Regions from separate parts of the Spirillospora sp. NPDC127506 genome, predicted to be linked through region 1. Evidence: riboswitches for the same ligand, from Rfam matches in the RefSeq annotation. Region 1 holds a riboswitch; each other region holds the start of a gene.
What was found. A riboswitch is a leader RNA that binds a small molecule or an ion and turns the genes downstream of it on or off. The one in region 1 is predicted to bind cyclic di-AMP.

Region 2: another riboswitch for cyclic di-AMP. It lies ahead of ABTW95_RS07670 (CHAP domain-containing protein); the one in region 1 lies ahead of ABTW95_RS12950 (CHAP domain-containing protein).
Region 3: another riboswitch for cyclic di-AMP. It lies ahead of ABTW95_RS05780 (C40 family peptidase); the one in region 1 lies ahead of ABTW95_RS12950 (CHAP domain-containing protein).
Region 4: another riboswitch for cyclic di-AMP. It lies ahead of ABTW95_RS00825 (NlpC/P60 family protein); the one in region 1 lies ahead of ABTW95_RS12950 (CHAP domain-containing protein).

The regions. Positions count from the first base shown of each region.
Region 1 covers NZ_JBEORG010000010.1:92,577-97,145, forward strand. Annotated here, with positions in the region: gene ABTW95_RS12940 (NYN domain-containing protein) at 1-235, shown strand, start outside; gene ABTW95_RS12945 (C40 family peptidase) at 503-1,468, shown strand; cyclic di-AMP (ydaO/yuaA leader) riboswitch at 1,965-2,164, shown strand; cyclic di-AMP (ydaO/yuaA leader) riboswitch at 2,317-2,460, shown strand; gene ABTW95_RS12950 (CHAP domain-containing protein) at 2,472-3,320, shown strand; gene ABTW95_RS12955 (hypothetical protein) at 3,360-4,569, shown strand, end outside.
Region 2 covers NZ_JBEORG010000005.1:104,188-108,756, reverse strand. Annotated here, with positions in the region: gene ABTW95_RS07680 (serine hydrolase) at 1-727, shown strand, start outside; gene ABTW95_RS07675 (SpoIIE family protein phosphatase) at 943-2,802, shown strand; cyclic di-AMP (ydaO/yuaA leader) riboswitch at 3,273-3,410, shown strand; gene ABTW95_RS07670 (CHAP domain-containing protein) at 3,422-4,165, shown strand; gene ABTW95_RS07665 (bifunctional glycosyltransferase/CDP-glycerol:glycerophosphate glycerophosphotransferase) at 4,394-4,569, shown strand, end outside.
Region 3 covers NZ_JBEORG010000003.1:293,510-298,078, forward strand. Annotated here, with positions in the region: gene typA (translational GTPase TypA) at 1-1,097, opposite strand, end outside; cyclic di-AMP (ydaO/yuaA leader) riboswitch at 1,300-1,447, shown strand; gene ABTW95_RS05780 (C40 family peptidase) at 1,455-2,471, shown strand; gene ABTW95_RS05785 ((deoxy)nucleoside triphosphate pyrophosphohydrolase) at 2,571-2,963, opposite strand; gene ABTW95_RS05790 (Mut7-C RNAse domain-containing protein) at 2,963-3,751, opposite strand; gene ABTW95_RS05795 (amidohydrolase family protein) at 3,780-4,569, opposite strand, start outside.
Region 4 covers NZ_JBEORG010000001.1:190,848-195,416, reverse strand. Annotated here, with positions in the region: gene ABTW95_RS00840 (hypothetical protein) at 1-494, shown strand, start outside; gene ABTW95_RS00835 (NPCBM/NEW2 domain-containing protein) at 1,066-1,938, shown strand; gene ABTW95_RS00830 (hypothetical protein) at 1,955-2,236, opposite strand; cyclic di-AMP (ydaO/yuaA leader) riboswitch at 2,749-2,889, shown strand; gene ABTW95_RS00825 (NlpC/P60 family protein) at 2,898-3,518, shown strand; gene hpnH (adenosyl-hopene transferase HpnH) at 3,573-4,569, opposite strand, start outside.

The DNA of each region.
Region 1 (4,569 bases):
CGGCGCCGAGCTGGACGCGCCGGTGGCGATCGCGGCGCCGCGCGGCGTGCGGGTGAAGTTCAGCGCCCCGGGGCAGACGGCGGACGAGCTGATCGCCGAGCTGGTGCGGGCCGAGCCGCCGGGCCGCCCCGTGGTCGTGGTGTCCTCGGACCGCGAGGTCGCCGACGCGGCCCGCCGCGCCGACGCCCGGCCCTGCCCGTCCACGCTCCTGCTGCGCCGGCTGGGCCGGTCCTAGGCCGCACCGGCATAAGGAAGCCATAAGGCTGCGATAAGGGACGGGTCGCACTCCGTGATCATTTCGTCACGAAAACGAGACAATGATCGTCGATGTCAATTAAAGAGTGACGAACCGGTTGTGACGGGTGTTGCCCGTCGCTAATGTCGTCCGCTGACGTCGTGGACGAGAGGGGCGAAACCGACCGTGGCCAAAGATCTCATCGGGGCACCAGCGAAGGGGCGTGACCGGAGAGGCGGCTCGGCGAGAAGAGGCGCTTCGCGCCGCATGGCGGCCGTCGCCTGCCTCACCCTGACGGCCTCCCTCGCGTCTCCCCCGATGGCGGCGCACGCCGACCCCAAGCCGACCAGGGCGCAGGTCCAGAAGAAGCTCACCAAGCTCGCCGAGCAGACGGACCAGTTGGTCGAGCAGTACAACCAGCTCCGGGAGAAGCTCAAGGTCGCCAAGAAGAAGTTCGACAACGCGGCGGACGCGGCCAAGCGGGAGCAGGCGGCCTTCGAGGAGCAGCGCTCCAAGATCGCCCAGATGGCGGCCGCCGCCTACAAGAACGGCGACTCCGCGGACGTGACGGGCTTCGTCGGCAGCAAGGACCCGCAGGCGATCCTCGACCAGGCGGCCGTGTTCTCCCACCTGTCGCACGAGCGCAGCTCCCAGCTCACCCAGTTCCTCGCGACCGCCCAGCGGCTCCGCCGCGAGGAGTCGCAGGCCAAGACCGCCCTCGACGAGGTCAAGGCCAAGACCAAGGAGCTGCAGGCGAAGAAGAACAAGCTCGACAAGGAGGTCGCCAAGCAGAAGAAGCTGCTGCGCAGCCTCGGCGGCGGCACCTCCTCCGGCGGGTCCTCGGGCGGCACCGGCGGCACCTACAACGGCCCGGCCAGCGGCCCGGCCCGCAAGGCGCTCGACTTCGCCTACGCGCAGCTCGGCAAGCCGTACCAGTACGGCGCCGAGGGCCCGAACTCCTACGACTGCTCCGGCCTCACGATGAAGGCGTGGGCGGCCGCGGGGGTCAACATCACCCGCACGACCAACTCGCAGTACGCCGCGACCAAGCGGGTGGCGAAGAGCGACCTGCAGCCCGGCGACCTGGTCTTCTTCAGCGGCCTCGGCCACGTCGGCATGTACGTGGGCGGCGGCAAGATGATCCACGCCCCGCGCACCGGCAAGACCGTCGAGGTGGTCAGCATCACCTCGGGCTACTACCTGAGCAACTACTACGGCGCCGGGCGCCCCTGACGCCCCGCCCCGCACGCCCCCCGCGGGTGTGACGGAGCTCTCCCCGACGACGGACCAGGTCTGACCTGGTCCGTTGTTGATTTTGGGGGGTTTGCCTTCTGTTGGGGCTTTGGTACCTTGTCACCACCCCGGCGCCCTCCAGACGCCGTGGCCCCGCGGCGCCCACCAGGCGCCTCGGTCCCACGCGGCGCATCCAGCCGCCGCGTACCGGCGGCGCGAGCCACGCGCCGTCCTCCCTCCCCGGGCGACACGATCCACGTGCCGTCCAGCGGCACCGGACGGTGCCGCGGCGGTCCGCCCCCGGACCGCGGCCGGCCCGGCCACCGTGCGCACGCTCACGGCGTGCATGGCGCTGAGAGCGCAGCCACGGCGGTCCTCGCGGGTCAGGCCCCCAGGACGCCCCGGCAACGGCCGGCGTCCGCGCACAACATCAGGAGCCGCTCGTTCGCACGCGGGAGACAGGTCCCGCGCCGGGCCCCATCTCGCCCCCAGGAACGCAGCGGCAGCGCCGAGTCCGCGTCAACGCGGAACCGGGGACCCACACCGCCGGAGTCCGGGAGACCTCCCGGACGGGCATTCCGGCACCCGGGGTGAATCGGTGCGTCTCTCCCGGCCCCGTTCCGGTAGAGCCCGCCGTAGGGCCACTTCCACGCCCGAACCCGTCAGCTAACCCGGTAGGCGTCTGGAAGAACGAAGGAGTGAGTTCCGCAGCGTTGCCTGGGCGTGGCCGCCCGACGCGCGGCCACGCCCGAGCACACTGCACTCCGCGGACGCCCCCGTCCCGCGGAGCCCCCATCCGAACCGGCGTGCCCTCCGGCACGCCACCGCCGAGTCCGCGGTCCGCCGCGCGCACACGCGCGCCCGGACGCGGAGCCGGGGACCCATCGTGTCCTTTTTCGGGGTGAATCGGCATGCCCGCCATGGGCGGCCGTAGGGCGGCTTCCACGCCCGAACCCGTCAGCTAACCCGGTAGGCGGCATGGAAGTCGAGGAGATGTCCCCCCGTGCCAGGCGCACATCGCAAGAAGACCGCGGGCAAGCACCGCAAGCCCTCCACCCTGTCCGTCACCTGGCGGACGACCGGCGGCGTGCTCGTCGGCGCCGCCGTCCTCGGCACCGCCGCGGCCACCGCGCAGGCGTCCGTCCTGCCGTTCGCCTCCGCGCCGGCGACCGCCGCGGCGGCCGGCGTCACCACGGCGAAGAAGGCCGCCGGCGGCTCGTCCAAGGGCGCGTCCAAGGACAGATCGGCCCGGACGGCGGAGAAGGCCCCCGGGAAGCCCGGGAAGAGCCCGGACGGCCAGCGCCCGCGGGGCGGGCCGGCGAAGAAGCCGAAGGCGGCCGCCCCCGGGAAGTCCGGGGACGCGCGGCCCACCGCCGAGGAGGCCATCGAGATCGCCAAGTCGCAGGTGGGCGTCACCGAGGACGGCGGCGGCGAGACCAAGTTCCAGAAGTGGTACATGGGCACCGCCCGCGCCAAGGAGACCGTCGCCCGCGACGGCGGCTCCATCAGCGGCTACAGCGACGCGCAGTGGTGCGACATGTTCGTCTCCTGGGTCGGCGAGCAGCTCGGCTTCACCGACCAGATCGGCATCGACGCCTGGACGGTCGCCCACGCCCGCTGGTTCCGGCAGCACGGCCGCTGGGGCACCGAGCCGCGGCCCGGCGCGATCGTCTTCTACGCGTGGAGCGGCGGCAAGGCCGTCAAGGACATCCGGCACGTCGGCATCGTGGTCAAGAAGATCGACGGCGACACCATCGAGGCCGTCGAGGGCAACACCGGCAACGCCGTCAAGATCAAGAAGCGCTCGGCCGACGACGTCGTCGGCTACGGATACCCCGACTACCGGTCATGACGGCGCTCCGGGCGGCGCGGGCTGCATAGGATCGCGGCCATGGAGGACGGTCCGGAGCGCGGGGGCTCCCTGTCGCGGCGCAGGGTCCTCGCCCTCGGCACGGGCGGCGCCGCCGCGCTGCTGGCGGGCGGCGCCGGCCTCCTCGGCGCCCGGCCGGGCGGCGGCGCGCCGCCGCGGGACCGCGCCTCCCGCGGCGATCCGTCCGGCGCGGCCGGGGCGTTCGCGCCCGAGGCCGCCGCCCCCCTCTTCGCCAACCGCGCGCGAGCCGTGCGGGACGGCGACCGCGCCGCCTTCCTCGCCACGGTCGGCAGTGCGCCCCGGGCGTTCCAGGACGTCCAGTCCCGCATGTTCGACAACCTCCGCAGGCTTCCCCTGGAGGGCTGGCAGGAGCGCGTCGTCGCCACCCAGGCGGCGGACGGGAGGGGCGCCGTCGTCCGCACGGAGATGCGCTACAGGCTGCGCGGCTACGACAGGGGCTACGCGGCCCGCACCCGCTACCTCGCCCTGGCGCCGCGCTCGGGCTCCTGGACGGTCGTCGGGGACGGAGCGTCCCACGGGCTCACCGACGACGCCTGCATCTGGGACGGCGGCCCCCTGAGCGTGGTGAAGGGCCGCGCCGGCCTCGTCATAGGCGACGCGGGCGGCCTCGAAGGCATCGCCGAGCGCCTGGACGCCGCCGTGCCCGTCGTCACGAGCGTCGTCGGCCGCGGGTGGGCGCAGCGGGTCGTCGCCCTCGTCCCCGCGGACACGGCCCTCGCGTCGGCGCTCGCGGGCCCCGGCCAGAGCCTCGACGAGATCGCCGCGCTCGCGACCGTCGTGCCGGCGGCGGGCGCCGGCCGGGGCGAGGACCGCGTCATCGTCTCCCCCGGCACCTTCGGCCGCCTCAACGGCCTCGGCCGCGACGTCGTCCTCACCCACGAGCTGACCCACGTCGCCATGGGCGGCGCCCGCGACCGGCGGACCCCGCTGTGGCTCATCGAGGGCTTCGCCGACTACGTCGGGTACCGGCGCGTCAAGATCAGCGTGCGGTCGGCGGCGGGCGAGCTGCGCCGCGAGGTCGCCGCGGGGCGGGTCCCGGCCGCGCTGCCCGCGGCGGCCGCGTTCGCGGGCGGCTCCCCGCGCCTGTCCCAGGCGTACCAGGAGTCCTGGCTCGCCTGCCGGATGGTCGCCGACCGGTACGGTGAGGCGGCGCTCGTCCGGCTCTACCGGACGGCCGGGCGCGTCTCGGAGGCCGCCGCGCTGCGCGACG
Region 2 (4,569 bases), on a different contig from region 1:
GGTGCCCGCGGGGGTCCGGGCCTCCTATGTGGTGTTCGACCGCAAGGCGCGGCGGGTGGTGCTGGAGCGGGAGGCGCGGCGGACGTTCCGGTCGGCCTCGGTGGTGAAGATCCTCATCGCGCTGGACTACCTGGAGCGGCATCGGGTGTCGGCGGCGGACCGGGAGCTGCTGGTGCCGATGCTCCGGGAGAGCGACGACCGGGCGGCGACGGAGTTCTGGCGGCGGGGCGGGCAGGGGAAGATCATCGAGCGGATGGTGCGGCGGATCGGGCTGGAGGAGACGGCGCCGCCGCCCAGGGAGAAGCCCGGGTTCTGGGGGTATACGGCGCTGAGCGCGCGGGACGTGGTGAAGACCTACCGGTACCTGCTGGAGAAGGCGCCGGGCGCGCACCGGGAGTTCGTGCTCGCGCAGTTGCGGCGGTCGACGCCGTGCGGGAAGGACGGGTTCGACCAGACGTTCGGGATCCCGCGGGCGATCAAGCGGCCGTGGGCCGTGAAGCAGGGGTGGTCGGGGTTCGGGGACGTGCCGGCGGAGCCGTGCGGGAGCGGGGTGCGGCCCGCGGCGTGGCGGCCCGATCTGGGGCTCGGGCGGCCAGTGCTGCACACGACGGGAGTGGTGGGGAACAAGATCGTCGTGGTGCTGACGCTGCAGCCGGCGGGGTCGTCGTTCCGGGCCGCGGCCAAGCGGATCACGGCGCTGACCAGGGACGTCTATCGGGCGGCGTGACGGGCGTCACAGGGTCGGGAAGGGTTCCGTCCGGAGTGGGTCATCGGAAGCGGTGGAGTCCGGGCGGGAACGGAAAACCGGGGCAAAGATATGGACTGTTTACCAGGCTATGGGCGAATAGTCCTTCGCTGGCGTATGTAGCTTTTTTCTCCCAGGGGCAGTGACGCCGAACGGGGGACACAGGGTTGGCGGAACCGGAGGGCACCCAGCCCGGGGTGCACGTTGCGGACCTTGAGGACCTGCGGGGCGCCGCGCACGACCGCGCGGTGCTGTCCGAGGCGCGGGTCGTGCTGGCCCGGCGGCTCGGCGTCCCGCCGGGGGAGGCCCTGCAGCATCTGATCTGGCTCGCGCGCGATCTGGACATCGACCTCGCCGAGGCGGCGGCCGTGCTGGTCAAGGACGGGGGCGGCGGGCCGGTGGGGGCCGTGGTCGCGGACCGGAGGGCGCCGCGGGCCGAGGGCGGCACGGCCGAGCGCCAGGCCGTCCTGTCGGACGCCGAGGACGTCCTGCGCCGGGTGGCGGCCGAGGACACCTCCGGGGACGCCGAGATCCTCGCCGAGGCGGGCGACGATCCGGTGGCGCGGGCGCTCCTGGACGGGACGCTCGACTCCTGCGCCCACCTGGTGCCGGTCAGGGGGCCCGACGGGGCCGTGGCCGACTTCCTCTACGCCGATCTCAACGACGCCACGCGGGACATGTTCGGGCGGGGCCGGGAGGAGCTGACCGGCCGGCGGCTGCTGCGCACGGATCCGGGCGCCGCGCTCAGCGGGCTCTTCGACGAGTACACCAGGGTGCTGGAGACCGGGACGCCGATGGAGCGCCCCTCGTTCATGTACTCCACCGCCCAGGGGGGCCTGTCCAGGTCGTCCCGGATGAGCGTGCGATGCGTCCGGGTGCCGACCGGGGTGTGCGTCACGTGGCGGTACCACTTCGCCGAGGACCGGGTGGCGCGGCGGCTGGAGCGGGTGGAGCGGCTGGCGCTGATCGGGTTCGGCGAGTGGGACCTGGCCACCGGCGAGGCGGACTGGACGCCGCAGATGCGCGCCAACTACGGCCTCGGCCCCGACGACGTGCCGCCGATGCCGCACGACCTGCCGAAGGCCGTGGCGGACGACGACCTCCCGCTGGTGGAGGAGGCCGTCCAGACGATGTTCTCCCGCCGCGAGCCGGTGGAGGCCGAGCACCGGGTGATCGGGCCGGACGGGACGCCGCGGCATCTGTGGCTGTTCGCCGAGCCGGTGCTGGGCGACTCCGGGCTGCCGATCTCGATCAATGTCGTCTCGCAGGACATCACCCGGCGGCGCGGCGTGGAGCGGGCGCTCGCCGAGACCCGCCGGCAGATGCTGAAGCAGCAGGCGCGGACGGCGCAGGAGCGGAAGGTGGCGGTGACGCTGCGCCGCGCGATCCTGCCGGACGAGGACGAGGTGGAGCAGCTGCCGGGCCTCGGCATGGCGGTCCGGAGCCTGGCGGCGGAGAGCACCGCCCGCATCGGCGGGGACTGGTTCGCGACCCGGGCGCTGCCGGACGGCCGGGGGCTGTTCGCCATCGGGGACGCGGCCGGGCACGGGCTCCCGGCGGCGGCGGCGATGGCGCGGACCCGGAACGGGCTGCTCGGCCTCGCCTGCACGGGCGAGCCGGCGGGACGGCTGGTGGACTGGCTGAACGAGCTGGTCGGCACCATGGACCCGCCCGCCACGGGCACGGCGATCGTCGCGCACTTCGACCCGTCCCGCCGGGTGCTGGCGTGGACGTGCGCGGGCCATCCGCCGCCGATCCTGGTGCGGGAGGGCCGGGCGGCGCCGCTGGAGGTGGTCCGCGACCCGATGCTCGGCGCGATGCCCTGGCAGTACACGACGATCACCACCCGCCTGCACCCGGGGGACCTGCTGTTCCTCTACACCGACGGCCTGGTGGAGCGCAGGGACGCGGACCTGGACGAGCGCATCGGCCGCCTCACCGAGATCCTGCAGGACTCCTCGCTGCGCCCGGACCTGGCCCTGGACGAGGTGCTGGCGCGGATGGAGTTCGACCGGGCGGCGGACGACACCACCCTGTTCGCCCTGCTCGTCGAGTGACCGACCCCACGCGCCCGCCCGCGAGGGGCGCCCGTGTGAGGTACGACTCATAGTGACCGGCGGCGAGGGCCGGTGCGCGGCGGTCCGCCGGGCGCCGGCCCTCGCCCGGTGAGCGTTCTTTACCCTTTGCCCATCGGCCGGTAAGTCCCATGGGCAAAGGGCTGAGGGCCGGTCGGGGAAAGATCGGGAACACCCCGGGGCCGGACGCTGTTGGTGAATCCTTGGAAGGGCATTGAGCGGGCATAACCGAGGTTTGTGCCTGGTTTGCTTTTCTTGAGAAGGTTGCTACCTTCTATCCGAATCCCGCAGCGCGCCCCATGCGTTGCCGCCGGCCGCGCCCAGTGCGGCCGATGATCGCGGAGCGGCACCCGCACGCGATGCGCGCCCGACGATGCGCGCCCCCCTCACCGAGACCAGTCGCTGAGGCAAATCCGAATAGTCAGCACCGCGTCCGCGGTGCGAGGCCGAGTCCGTCCCGGTCGCCACGACCGGACGGAGCCGGGGACCCAACGTTCCAGGGGTGAATCGGCGCGTCCAGAGCCGCGCCGTAGGGCTGCTTCCATGCCCGAATCCGTCAGCTAACCCGGTAGGCGCCATGGAAGACAAGGAGATTCCCTGCATGTCCGGTCGTTTCGATCGACTTTCGCTCAACCGCTTCTCGTCCGAGGACAAGGCCGTCGGCGCCGCCGTCGGGGCCGTCCTCGCCGGCGCCGTCGGGCTCGCCGTGCTGAACCCCCTCGCCGGTGGCAGCGCCGCGGCCGACGCGCCCGCCCAGGCCGCCGCCGCGAAGGGCGCCGCCGCCTCGCAGACGTCCGCGAAGACGAGCGCGGCCGAGGCCCGCGAGGCCGGCTACAAGGTGCCGCCGCGCGACGTGAAGCCGTCCGAGGTCATCAAGCTGGCCCAGAAGCAGGTCGGCATCAGCGAGGGCAAGGGCGGTCAGACCAAGTTCCACAAGTGGTACGTCTCGACCCCGCACGCCAAGGCCACCGCCAAGCGCGACGGCGGCTTCTCGGTCAAGGCCTACAACGGCGCCCAGTGGTGCGACATGTTCGTTTCCTGGCTCGGCGCCCAGACCGGCGTGAAGAACATGGGCTGGGACGCCTACACCGTCCAGCACGCCAGCTGGTTCAAGAAGACCGACCGCTGGGGCCACAAGCCCAAGCCGGGCGCCGTCGTGTTCTTCGACTGGCAGAACGGCTCCAAGGGCGGCATCGGTGACATCGACCACGTCGGCCTCGTCGTGAAGGACAACGGCGGCGGCAAGGTCAAGACCATCGAGGGCAACAGCAACAACGAGGTGGAGAAGAAGATCCGCGACAAGTCGCAGATCGTGGGCTACGGCTACCCCGACTACGCCTCCTGACCCTCCCCGCACCCGAAGGCGCCCGGCTCCCCGGCCGGGTGCCTTCGGGCTTTCCGGGCGGTCTGCCCCCATGTCTCCGGTGAAGTCGGGTAATGCGAAGCGTTGACAGCCTTTGATCCCTCTTGGACCTCACTGAGGCTTTCCAGGAAAGGAATCCCTGGCGGACGCGCGTCCGGCCGGCGCCCCGCGGCGCCCGGCTCGGTCCCCGGCGGAACGGGAGGGATGCCCATGCGGCTGCGCCCGGATGTCAGCGTGGTCGTGATCGCCTACAACGACGCCCGGCGGCTTCCCCGGGCGGTCGCCTCGTCGCTGGCGCAGTCGCTCGGCGGCGTGGAGACCGTGATCGTGGACGACGCCAGCACCGACGGCACGGGGGAGGTCGCCGACCGGCTCGCCGCCGCGCA
Region 3 (4,569 bases), on a different contig from region 1:
CACGCGTCCGGGCGCTCGGTCGGCAGCACCCTGATCGACACGTTGCCGACCAGCTCGCGGTCGAGGCGGTCCTTGACCATGCGGGCGGTGACCTTGGTGCCCTTCTCGCGGCCGGCCATCGGCCCGGTGTTGGTGCCGATGGTCATGGAGATCGCGGGCTCGTCCACGGTGATCAGCGGCAGCGGGCGCGGGTCGTCGGGGTCGGCGATGGTGTCGCCGATCATGATCTCCGGGATGCCGGCGATCGCGATGATGTCGCCCGGCCCCGCGTCGTCGGCGGGCTTGCGGGTGAGCGCGTCCGTCATCAGCAGCTCGGTGATCTTGACGCGCTCGATGCTGCCGTCGTGCCGGCACCAGGCGACCTGCTGGCCCTTCTTGATCGTCCCGGCGTGGACGCGGCACAGCGCGATCCGGCCGAGGTAGCTGGAGGCGTCCAGGTTCGTCACGTGCGCCTGCAGCGGCGCGTCCGGGTCGTAGGACGGCGCCGGGATCGTCTCGGTGATGACCTGGAACAGCGGCTCCAGGTCGGCGCTGGCGGGCATCTCCCCGTCGGCGGGCTTGTCGAGCGACGCCCGCCCGGCCCGGCCGGACGCGTACACGATCGGGAAGTCGATCTGGTCCTCGTCGGCGTCGAGGTCCATGAACAGCTCGTACGTCTCGTCCACGACCTCGTCGATGCGGGCGTCGGGACGGTCGGTCTTGTTCACGACGAGGATCACCGGGAGCCGCGCGGCGAGCGCCTTGCGCAGCACGAACCGGGTCTGCGGGAGCGGCCCCTCGCTGGCGTCCACCAGCAGGACGACGCCGTCCACCATGGACAGCCCGCGCTCGACCTCGCCGCCGAAGTCGGCGTGGCCCGGGGTGTCGATGATGTTGATCGTCAGCCCGTTGTGCCGGACGGCGGTGTTCTTCGCGAGGATCGTGATGCCCTTCTCGCGCTCCAGGTCGTTGGAGTCCATGACCCGGTCGTCGACGTCCTGGTTCTCGCGGAAGGCCCCGGACTGCCAGAGCATTGCGTCGACCAGCGTCGTCTTCCCGTGGTCGACGTGGGCGACGATCGCTACGTTCCGGAGGTCGTCGCGGGTGGAGATGGGCATGCGGGTTACCTTGCGTGAGGTTTCAGGAGAGTCGCCGCAGAAAAGCGGCAGCACTCCATTCTACGCGCCGCGGTGCCCGGCCCATCCCGGCCGCGTCCTCCCACCCTTCACACGCGGTCACACGCGCCCCGATTCGCCAACTTTGCTCATCCTTTGTAATCTGCCCGAGATCCGGTCGTCCGGAGCCCCACTCCCCGGGGCTGCGACCGGCACGCCGAATCTCCCGCCCGCCGGGAGAACCGGGGACCCAACCCTCGGGGTGAATCGACGCGCCGCAGGGCGGTGCGCCGTAGGGCGACTCCTGGCCCGAACCCGTCAGCTAACCCGGTAGGCGCGTGAGGAGAGGAGAACACCGGCTTGGCACCGGACCCCCGCCGGCGGCGGCGCTTCGCGCCCGCCGCCACCGCCGCCCTGCTCCTGATCGGCCTCGGCGCCACCGCCCCCGTCGCCGCCCACGCCGCGCCGCCGCTCCGCCTGGCCGCCGCCGCGACCGCGCCCAGCCCGACGCCGACGACGGAGAAGGGCCTGCGCAAGAGCCTCAAGGCGCTGAACGAAGAGGCCGAGATCCTCACCGAGAAGTACAACAAGGCCCGGGTGGACCTGAAGGCGGCGCAGAAGGCCGAGCAGGACGCCGCCAAGAACGCGCAGGTGCTGCGCGCCCAGGCCGGCCCGGCCCGCGAGCAGCTCGGGCGGATGGCCGCCGCCACCTACATGGCCGGCGCCCCCGACGCGATCTTCGGCTCCGACGGCTCCGCCGAGGGGCTGACCGAGCGCGCCTACCTCACCCAGAACCAGGCCGCCGCCGTCAAGGCCCTGCAGAAGCAGATCCAGCGGGCCGACGCCGCCCAGCGCACCGCGGAGGCCAAGACCGCGCAGGTCAAGAAGGCGTGGGAGGACGCCAAGAAGGCGCGCGCGCAGGCCAAGGCCAAGGTCACCGAGGTGATGAAGCGCCTCGACAAGCTCTCCACCACGCACGCCCGCGACCCGCGCACCGGCCTCACCGCCAGCATCAAGGGCTCGGGCCTGCCCGCCAAGATGGCCCGCAAGGCCTACAGCAAGATCGGCTCCCCCTACGTGTGGGCGGCCGCCGGCCCGAACAGCTTCGACTGCTCCGGCCTCGTCGTGTGGGCCTACGCCCAGGTCGGCAAGCCCGGCCTGCCCCACTACACCGGCGACCTCTACCAGCTGGGCACGAAGGTGCCGCGCAGCCAGCTGCGCTCCGGGGACCTCGTGTACTTCGGCAGCAACCTGCACCACATGGGGATCTACCTGAGCGACGGCAAGTTCCTGCACGCTCCGCAGACCGGCGACGTGGTGAAGATCTCCAAGCTGTCGGACCGCTCCGACTACGCGGGCGCCAACCGCATCTCCTGACGGGCGCGGCGCCCCCACGGATGTCGGGGGCTTCCTGCGGCGCGGCGGGAAGCCCCCGAACTCATCCGCGCGATCCGACGCCCGGAGGGCGGCCGGGCCTCAGCTGAAGTGCTCCCGGGCGAGCAGGTCGATCACCGGGCGGTCGCCGGGGAGCCAGTCGACGTCGTAGAGCTCCGGCGGGGTCAGCCAGCGGAGGGCCAGGTGCTCCAGGGCCCGGGGCTCGCCCTCGATGATCTCGGCGGTCCAGACGCGCAGCAGCGCCCGCTCGCTGAGCGTCCAGTCGCCGCCGACGCGGCGGCCGAGCCGGATCTTGATCGCCAGTTCCTCGTCGCACTCGCGGACCAGCGCGTCCTCGTCGGACTCGCCCGGGTCGACCTTCCCGCCCGGCAGTTCCCAGCCGCCCGCCATGTGCGGCGGTTCGGCCCGCTGCGCGCTCAGCAGGCGCCCGCCGGCGATGATCGCCGCGCCCACGACCACGAGAGCGATGGCCATCAGCCCCTCTCCGTCATGGCGGCCTCCGGCCTGCCGCCGTCCCGTGCGGCGCCGACCAGCCGCGTCGCCTCCCGGACGATCTCCTCCAGGTGGCCGCCGTGCGCGCCGCGCCAGTAGACCTGCCCGCAGCCGGCGCAGCGGCCGTAGACGTCGTAGCTGCGGCGCGTCCCGGCTTCGAGGTCGCCCTCGACCTCGCGCTTGTCGACCGGGACGAGCTCGCCGTTGCAGGCGGTGCACCGCGTCCAGGGGCGCAGGACGGGCGCGAACCGGTCGAGGAGGTCGCGGAGCTGGTCGTCGGGCCGGGAGCCGCGGACGTAGGCGCCCGCCCAGAGGGCGCGGCGGCGGAGGAGGCCGCGGTCCTGGGTGAGCAGGACGCGGCGCTCCTCGTTGGCCTGGACGACCAGCGCCGGATCGTCCATGTCGTTGTGGTAGGCGGTGTCGAGGCCGAGGAGGCGCATGCGGCGCGCGAGCGTGCCGAGGTGGACGTCCAGCAGGAAGCGCGGTGCGTCCTGGCCCGGCTCCAGCGGGACGGGCTGGGGGCGCGGCACCGCCGCCACGTGCACCTCGTCGCCGGGGCGCGGGCGGGTGGACGGCTCCGCGGGTTCGCCGCCGATGGTCATCGGGCCCGCCTCGGTGAGCGGCACCCCGAGCGACTCGACGAGGTGACCCAGCGTCGACGTCCCGTCGCAGGGCACCTGGTTCACGCTCTTGCGCCGGGTGGCGGGCAGGAACATCAGCAGTTCGTCCGCGACGCGGACGGTCATCTCGGGCTCCACGCCGATCAGCATGCCACGCGCCCCCGGCTTTCCCGTGCGATTATCGGCGGGTCAGGCGCGCGGCGGACTCCGAGAGGGAGTCCAGCAGGGCCGGGACGTCGTGGCCGCCGAGCACTCCCCCGCGCTTGACGACCCGGCCGCCCACGAGGACGGTGTCGACGTTGCGGGTGTCCGCCGACAGGACCACCGCCGCGATGGGGTCGTGGGCCGCGGCGGTGCCGGTGTCGACGCTGAGGACGAGGATGTCGGCGTGTTTGCCGGGGGTCAGCGACCCGGTGACGTCCGCCAGGCCGGCGACCTCGGCCCCTTCGATGGTGGCCATGCGCAGCGCGTCCGCGGCGGTGAACCCCAGGCCCGCGCCGCCGGGGCGTCCCCGCTCCAGGAAGTAGGCGGCCCGCATGATGCTGAACATGTCGCCCGGCCCGCTCGCGACCGTGTCGGCGCCGAGGCCCGTGGGGACGCCCGCGTTCCGGGCCCGTCCGGTGGGCGGGGGGCCGATGCCGAGCGCCGCCTCGATCGCGGGTGCGACGGACACGGTCCCGCCGCTGCCGGCGATCCGCTCGAACTCCTCGCCGGTGTAGTGGTTGGCGTGGACGTAGGTCGTCGGGTGCTTCAGGAGCCCGGCGTCCGCGAGGAAGGCGAGGCCGCGCGCGGCGCTCTCGGGCCCGTGGCCGCCCATGTGGACGGTGACCGGCAGTCCGAGGTCGCGGGCCAGCCGCCACTCGGCCAGCGCCCGCTCCTCACCCGCGATCTCCGGGCCGAGCGCCGCCATCGCCATGGTGAGGGTCCCGGCGGGCGCGTCGAAGTACTCGCCGCGGACGCGGCGGGTC
Region 4 (4,569 bases), on a different contig from region 1:
CGCTCGTCCAGGACCTGCTCCGGCACGCGGCCGAGACCGACGCCGCCTTCGCCGCGGCGCTGCGGGACGCCGTGGGACGCGCGCGGTCGGCCGCCCCGGCCTCGTCCTGGTCGAGCCGCGTCACCCTGAGCAACGTCACCGGGAGGGGCATCACCGCCGCGGGCCGCGACATCACCACCACCAACGAGAAGAAGACGACCATCAACACGGGCGGGCTGGTGCTCCTGGCCGCGGGGGCGATCGCCGCGCTGTTCGTCTTCGTCTTCATCGTCAAGGCCGCGACCTCCGACGCCATCACCGCCGACTCGACGTGCGCGGAGTTCCTCGACGCGGACTCCGAGACCCAGCAGCACGCGATCATCGACATCGCCCGGGAGAAGGGCGTCTCCGGCGCGGGCAGCCCGCTGGCCCCGCCCGCGATCCGCTACAGCTGCAGCAGCGAGCCGGACGCGAAGGTCGGCGACGTCATCGCCAGGTTCCGCGGCCAGTTCTGACCGTGCCGCGCCGCGTCCGCCGGACCGCCGGGAGCCCCGGGCTCCGATGGCCTCGTCATCTCGCCGCGCCAGGCCGCGTCCGGCCGGGCCGCCCACGATCAGAGAGGCCGGGAGAAGATGTTCCATTCCGTCGGCACGACCGGCTTTCCGACGGGCGGCTTCGATCCGGCCGTTCTCCGCTCCCTGACGGAGGCCGAGGCCGCCGTCGCCGCGAAGGTCTGCTCGTAGAGCCGCAATGGCGCACGTGCGCCATACCGGCAAGTAATGTGCAACGCCGTTCCGGCTCTCCCAGAACGTCCGCCCAGGGCCTCTCTCATTGGTGCGGCGGTGCACATTTCCCGCTGACCTGCGCATTCGCGGTGAATTCCAGCTGAAGGGCTCACTCCCGAGTGCGGAGGCGGGGTCGACGCCGGCTCCTTTCCGCGTTGACCGCCCGCGGCGGTCTTGAGCAGGGTTGACCCCTGCTCGGCCGAGCACGGCGGAGCGGACGCGCACGCGCGCGGAGATCACCGGCCGATCGGACCCTGGGGAACGGCGGCCGTGCGAGCCGAGGAGAAACGGGGGCGCGCCGATGAGCGGTCGGAAGAGCGGCGGGCCGCGCCGCACGATGGCGAAGGCGGCTTTCATCGTGCTCGCGTGCGCGGGGGCCTGCGCGGCGGGACGGGTGCTGGGCGGCGACTGGTACTGGGGCGGGTTCGCCGGCGCCATGGTGCTGATCGCGGCGATCGTGGGGCGCGGTGCGCGCCGTCCCTCGGTGCAGACAACGGTCAACGCGGCGGGCCGCGACATCAACACCACCAACGTGCGCAAAACCCGCCTCAACATCAACACGGGCGGGGTGACCGCCGTCCTGGGGGCGGTGCTCATCGTCGTCGTCGACGGCCTGCTCGTGGCGCACGTCTCGACGCAGGTTCCCGGGGGACGGTTCTACGAGCCGTCCGAACCGGTGCAGGCGGTCGGCGCTCCGGCCACGGCGCGCGCGCCGGTCTTTTTGCGCGACCTGCCGAGCAGCCAGCTGCACGAGCCCCAGACCGGCTGGTTCAGGCGCCGCGGCGCGCGCATCACCGGCCGGCCCTGCGCCAGGAGCGTCTACGTCGCGCTCAGTGTGATCGGCCGACCCGCCACCATCACTCTGACGACCGCCGCGAAATACTCGCGCTTCAAGGCGCTGGCGGGCGTCCCGGACGAGGATCCGCCCAACGTGACCATCGAATTCACCCTGCTGGGCGACGACAAGGTCGTGGCGACGAGGAACGCCGGCCCGCGCAAGCCCGCGGTCTTCGACGAGGACATCTCCCCCTACACCACGCTCAACCTGCGAACCGCCCTGATCGCGGCGGAGAACGGCACCGAGCCGCCGGACAAGTCGCACGACGCGGTCTGGGGCGACGCGCAGCTCGTGCCGTCCGGCGGCACGACCGACGGCTGCCTGAGCACGGGCTGAGCCCGGCGCCGCCCCCTCAGAAGATGATGAACATCATCCGGTAGCGGCCGCCCCGGTAGAGGTAGCGGGCGTAGAGGGCGGAGAGCCCGGCGATCAGGAGCCCGAGCAGACCGGTGCCGACCAGGTCGTGGGCGAGGAAGAACAGGCTCCCCATGAGGAGGAGCACGGTCACGCCGCACCAGTACCAGAAGTAGAACCCCATGTAGGTGGTGGCGGGCCGGGACGCGGGCGCACCGGGGCCGGGCGGGTGGACCGGCCGGCCACCCGTCTGGTACTGCCTGCCGTCGTCATGGGCCACGGCTGCTCCATTCATCGGTGGGTGAGGTGCCCTTCTCGCCGCCGAACGCGGCACCGGCCCGGGCGTTCAGGTCCCGGCCGGCGGGACCTGACCAGCCCACCAGGAGGCCGCTCCCTATGAACGAAAGGCTGGACACCTCTGGAATCCGCTGAATGTCCCGCAGGTCCGGCTCCCCGCCGTGGCGTAGATCACGGAGCCGAGCCGGGAGCGGCCGGGAACGCCCGCCGCGAGGGGCTTGGAGGCGTTGGCGGACAGGTGCGTCAGGGGGTTGAGCTGGGGGTTTGATTTTGCGGGAGTTTGCCTTGGCTTGGCGATCTGCGTTAGCTTGGCGCCCGGCAAGGCGCTCACCAGGCGTTCTTGTCCCGTCCGGCACACGGATGGACGGGCGACACGATCCACGTGTCGCGCGGCCCTGAGGCGGTCGCCTCGGAAGGGCCTTACAACATCAGCGCCGCTCTTTCGCCGCATGGGACAGGGGTCCCGTGCACGGGGCCGACGTGCCCTCAGGATCGCAGCGGCAACCGCCGAGTCCGCCGTCGCGCGGAGCCGGGGACCCACCCTCACTGGGGTGAATCGGCCTCTCCCATGGCCGTAGGGCGACTTCCACGCCCGAACCCGTCAGCTAACCCGGTAGGCGGCTCATGGAAGAAGGAGCCCCCCTTTGAAAGGCAAGCACAGCAAACGTTCGGGCCGTCGCGGCCTGAGCCCCAGCGCCAACGGCGCACTGGTCGGCCTCGCCGTGTTCGGTGTGGCGGCCACGACCGTGCACGCGGCGGACGCACCGGACGACGGCAGCGCCGCGGTCGCCGCCGTCCACACGGTTCCGAAACCGCGCAAGGCCGCGCCCGTCGAACGGGAGAAGGACGAGCGGTCGCGGGTCATCGAGCGGGCCAAGACGTGGAACCCGCACTCCGCGGACCGGGTGCCCTACAGCCAGACCGGCTACCGCGACGGCTACCGGAGGGACTGCTCGGGATTCGTCTCCATGGCCCTGCGGCTGCCGAAGCCGGGGCCGAACACGGTCGGGCTGACGTCGTCGCGGTACACCGAGCGCATCAAGATGTCGGAGCTCAAGAAGGGCGACCTCGTCATGGACGCCCAGGGCACCAACACCACGCGGCACGTCGTCATCTTCGAGAAGTGGGCCGACAAGGAGCACACGGAGTACTGGGCGTACGAGCAGCGGGGACGGTACGGCACCGACCACCGGACGCGCGACTACGGCCTGGACCCCGGCAGCGAGTACAAGGCCTACCGGCCGGTCAAGCTCAAGGACGCCTGACGAGCGTCCCGGCCCGGAGAGTGGGGCCGATCCCCCGCTCTCCGGGCGGTCCGGTCAGGTGTCGCGTATCGCCCTGATGGACTCCTTCAGGGAGCCGACGGTGGCCATGACCGCGGTCGGCTCGTAGCCGCAGTGCGCCATGCAGTTGGCGCAGCGCGGGTCCCGGCCCCGGCCGTAGGCGTCCCAGTCGGTCTCGTCGAGGAGTTCCTGGTAGGTCTGGGCGTAGCCGTCCGACATCAGGTAGCAGGGGCGCTGCCAGCCGAAGAGGGAGTAGGACGGGATCGCCCACGCCGTGCAGGGGAAGTCGACCTTGCCCTCCAGGAAGTCCAGGAAGAGCGGCGAGTGGTTGAGCCGCCAGCGCTTGCGGTTCCCGTCGGCGAACGCCTTGCTGAACAGCTCGCGGGTCTCCTGGACGCCGAGGAAGTGCTCCTGGTCGGGCGCCTTGTCGTAGGCGTACCCCGGCGAGATCATCATCTCGTCGACCTGCAGGTCGTCGTTCAGGTAGTTCATCACGTCGATGACGCTCTGCGGCGTGTCCGTGTTGAAGATCGTCGTGTTGGTGGTGACCCGGAACCCGCGCCGCTTGCACTCCTTCACGGCGGCGACGGCGGCGTCGAAGACGCCCTCCTTGCAGACGGACTCGTCGTGCCGCTCCCGCAGCCCGTCGATGTGCACCGCCCACGCGAAGTACGGCGACGGCTTGAACTTGTCGATGTGGCGGGGAATGAGCACCGCGTTGGTGCACAGGAAGACGAACTTCTTGCGCTTCACGAGCTCGTCCACGATCTCGTGGATCTTCGGGTGCATGAGCGGTTCACCGCCGGCGATGGACACCATCGGCGCGCCGCACTCCTCGATGGCGGCGACCGCCTGCTCGACCGGCATGCGCCTTTTCAGGACGTCGGCCGGATGCTGGATCTTCCCGCATCCCGCGCAGGCGAGGTTGCACGCGAACAGCGGTTCCAGCTCGACGATCAGGGGGAACTTCTCCCGGCCGCGGAGCTTGTTGCGGAGGATGTAGGTCCCGATGCGAAGGCTCTGGCGAAGCGGC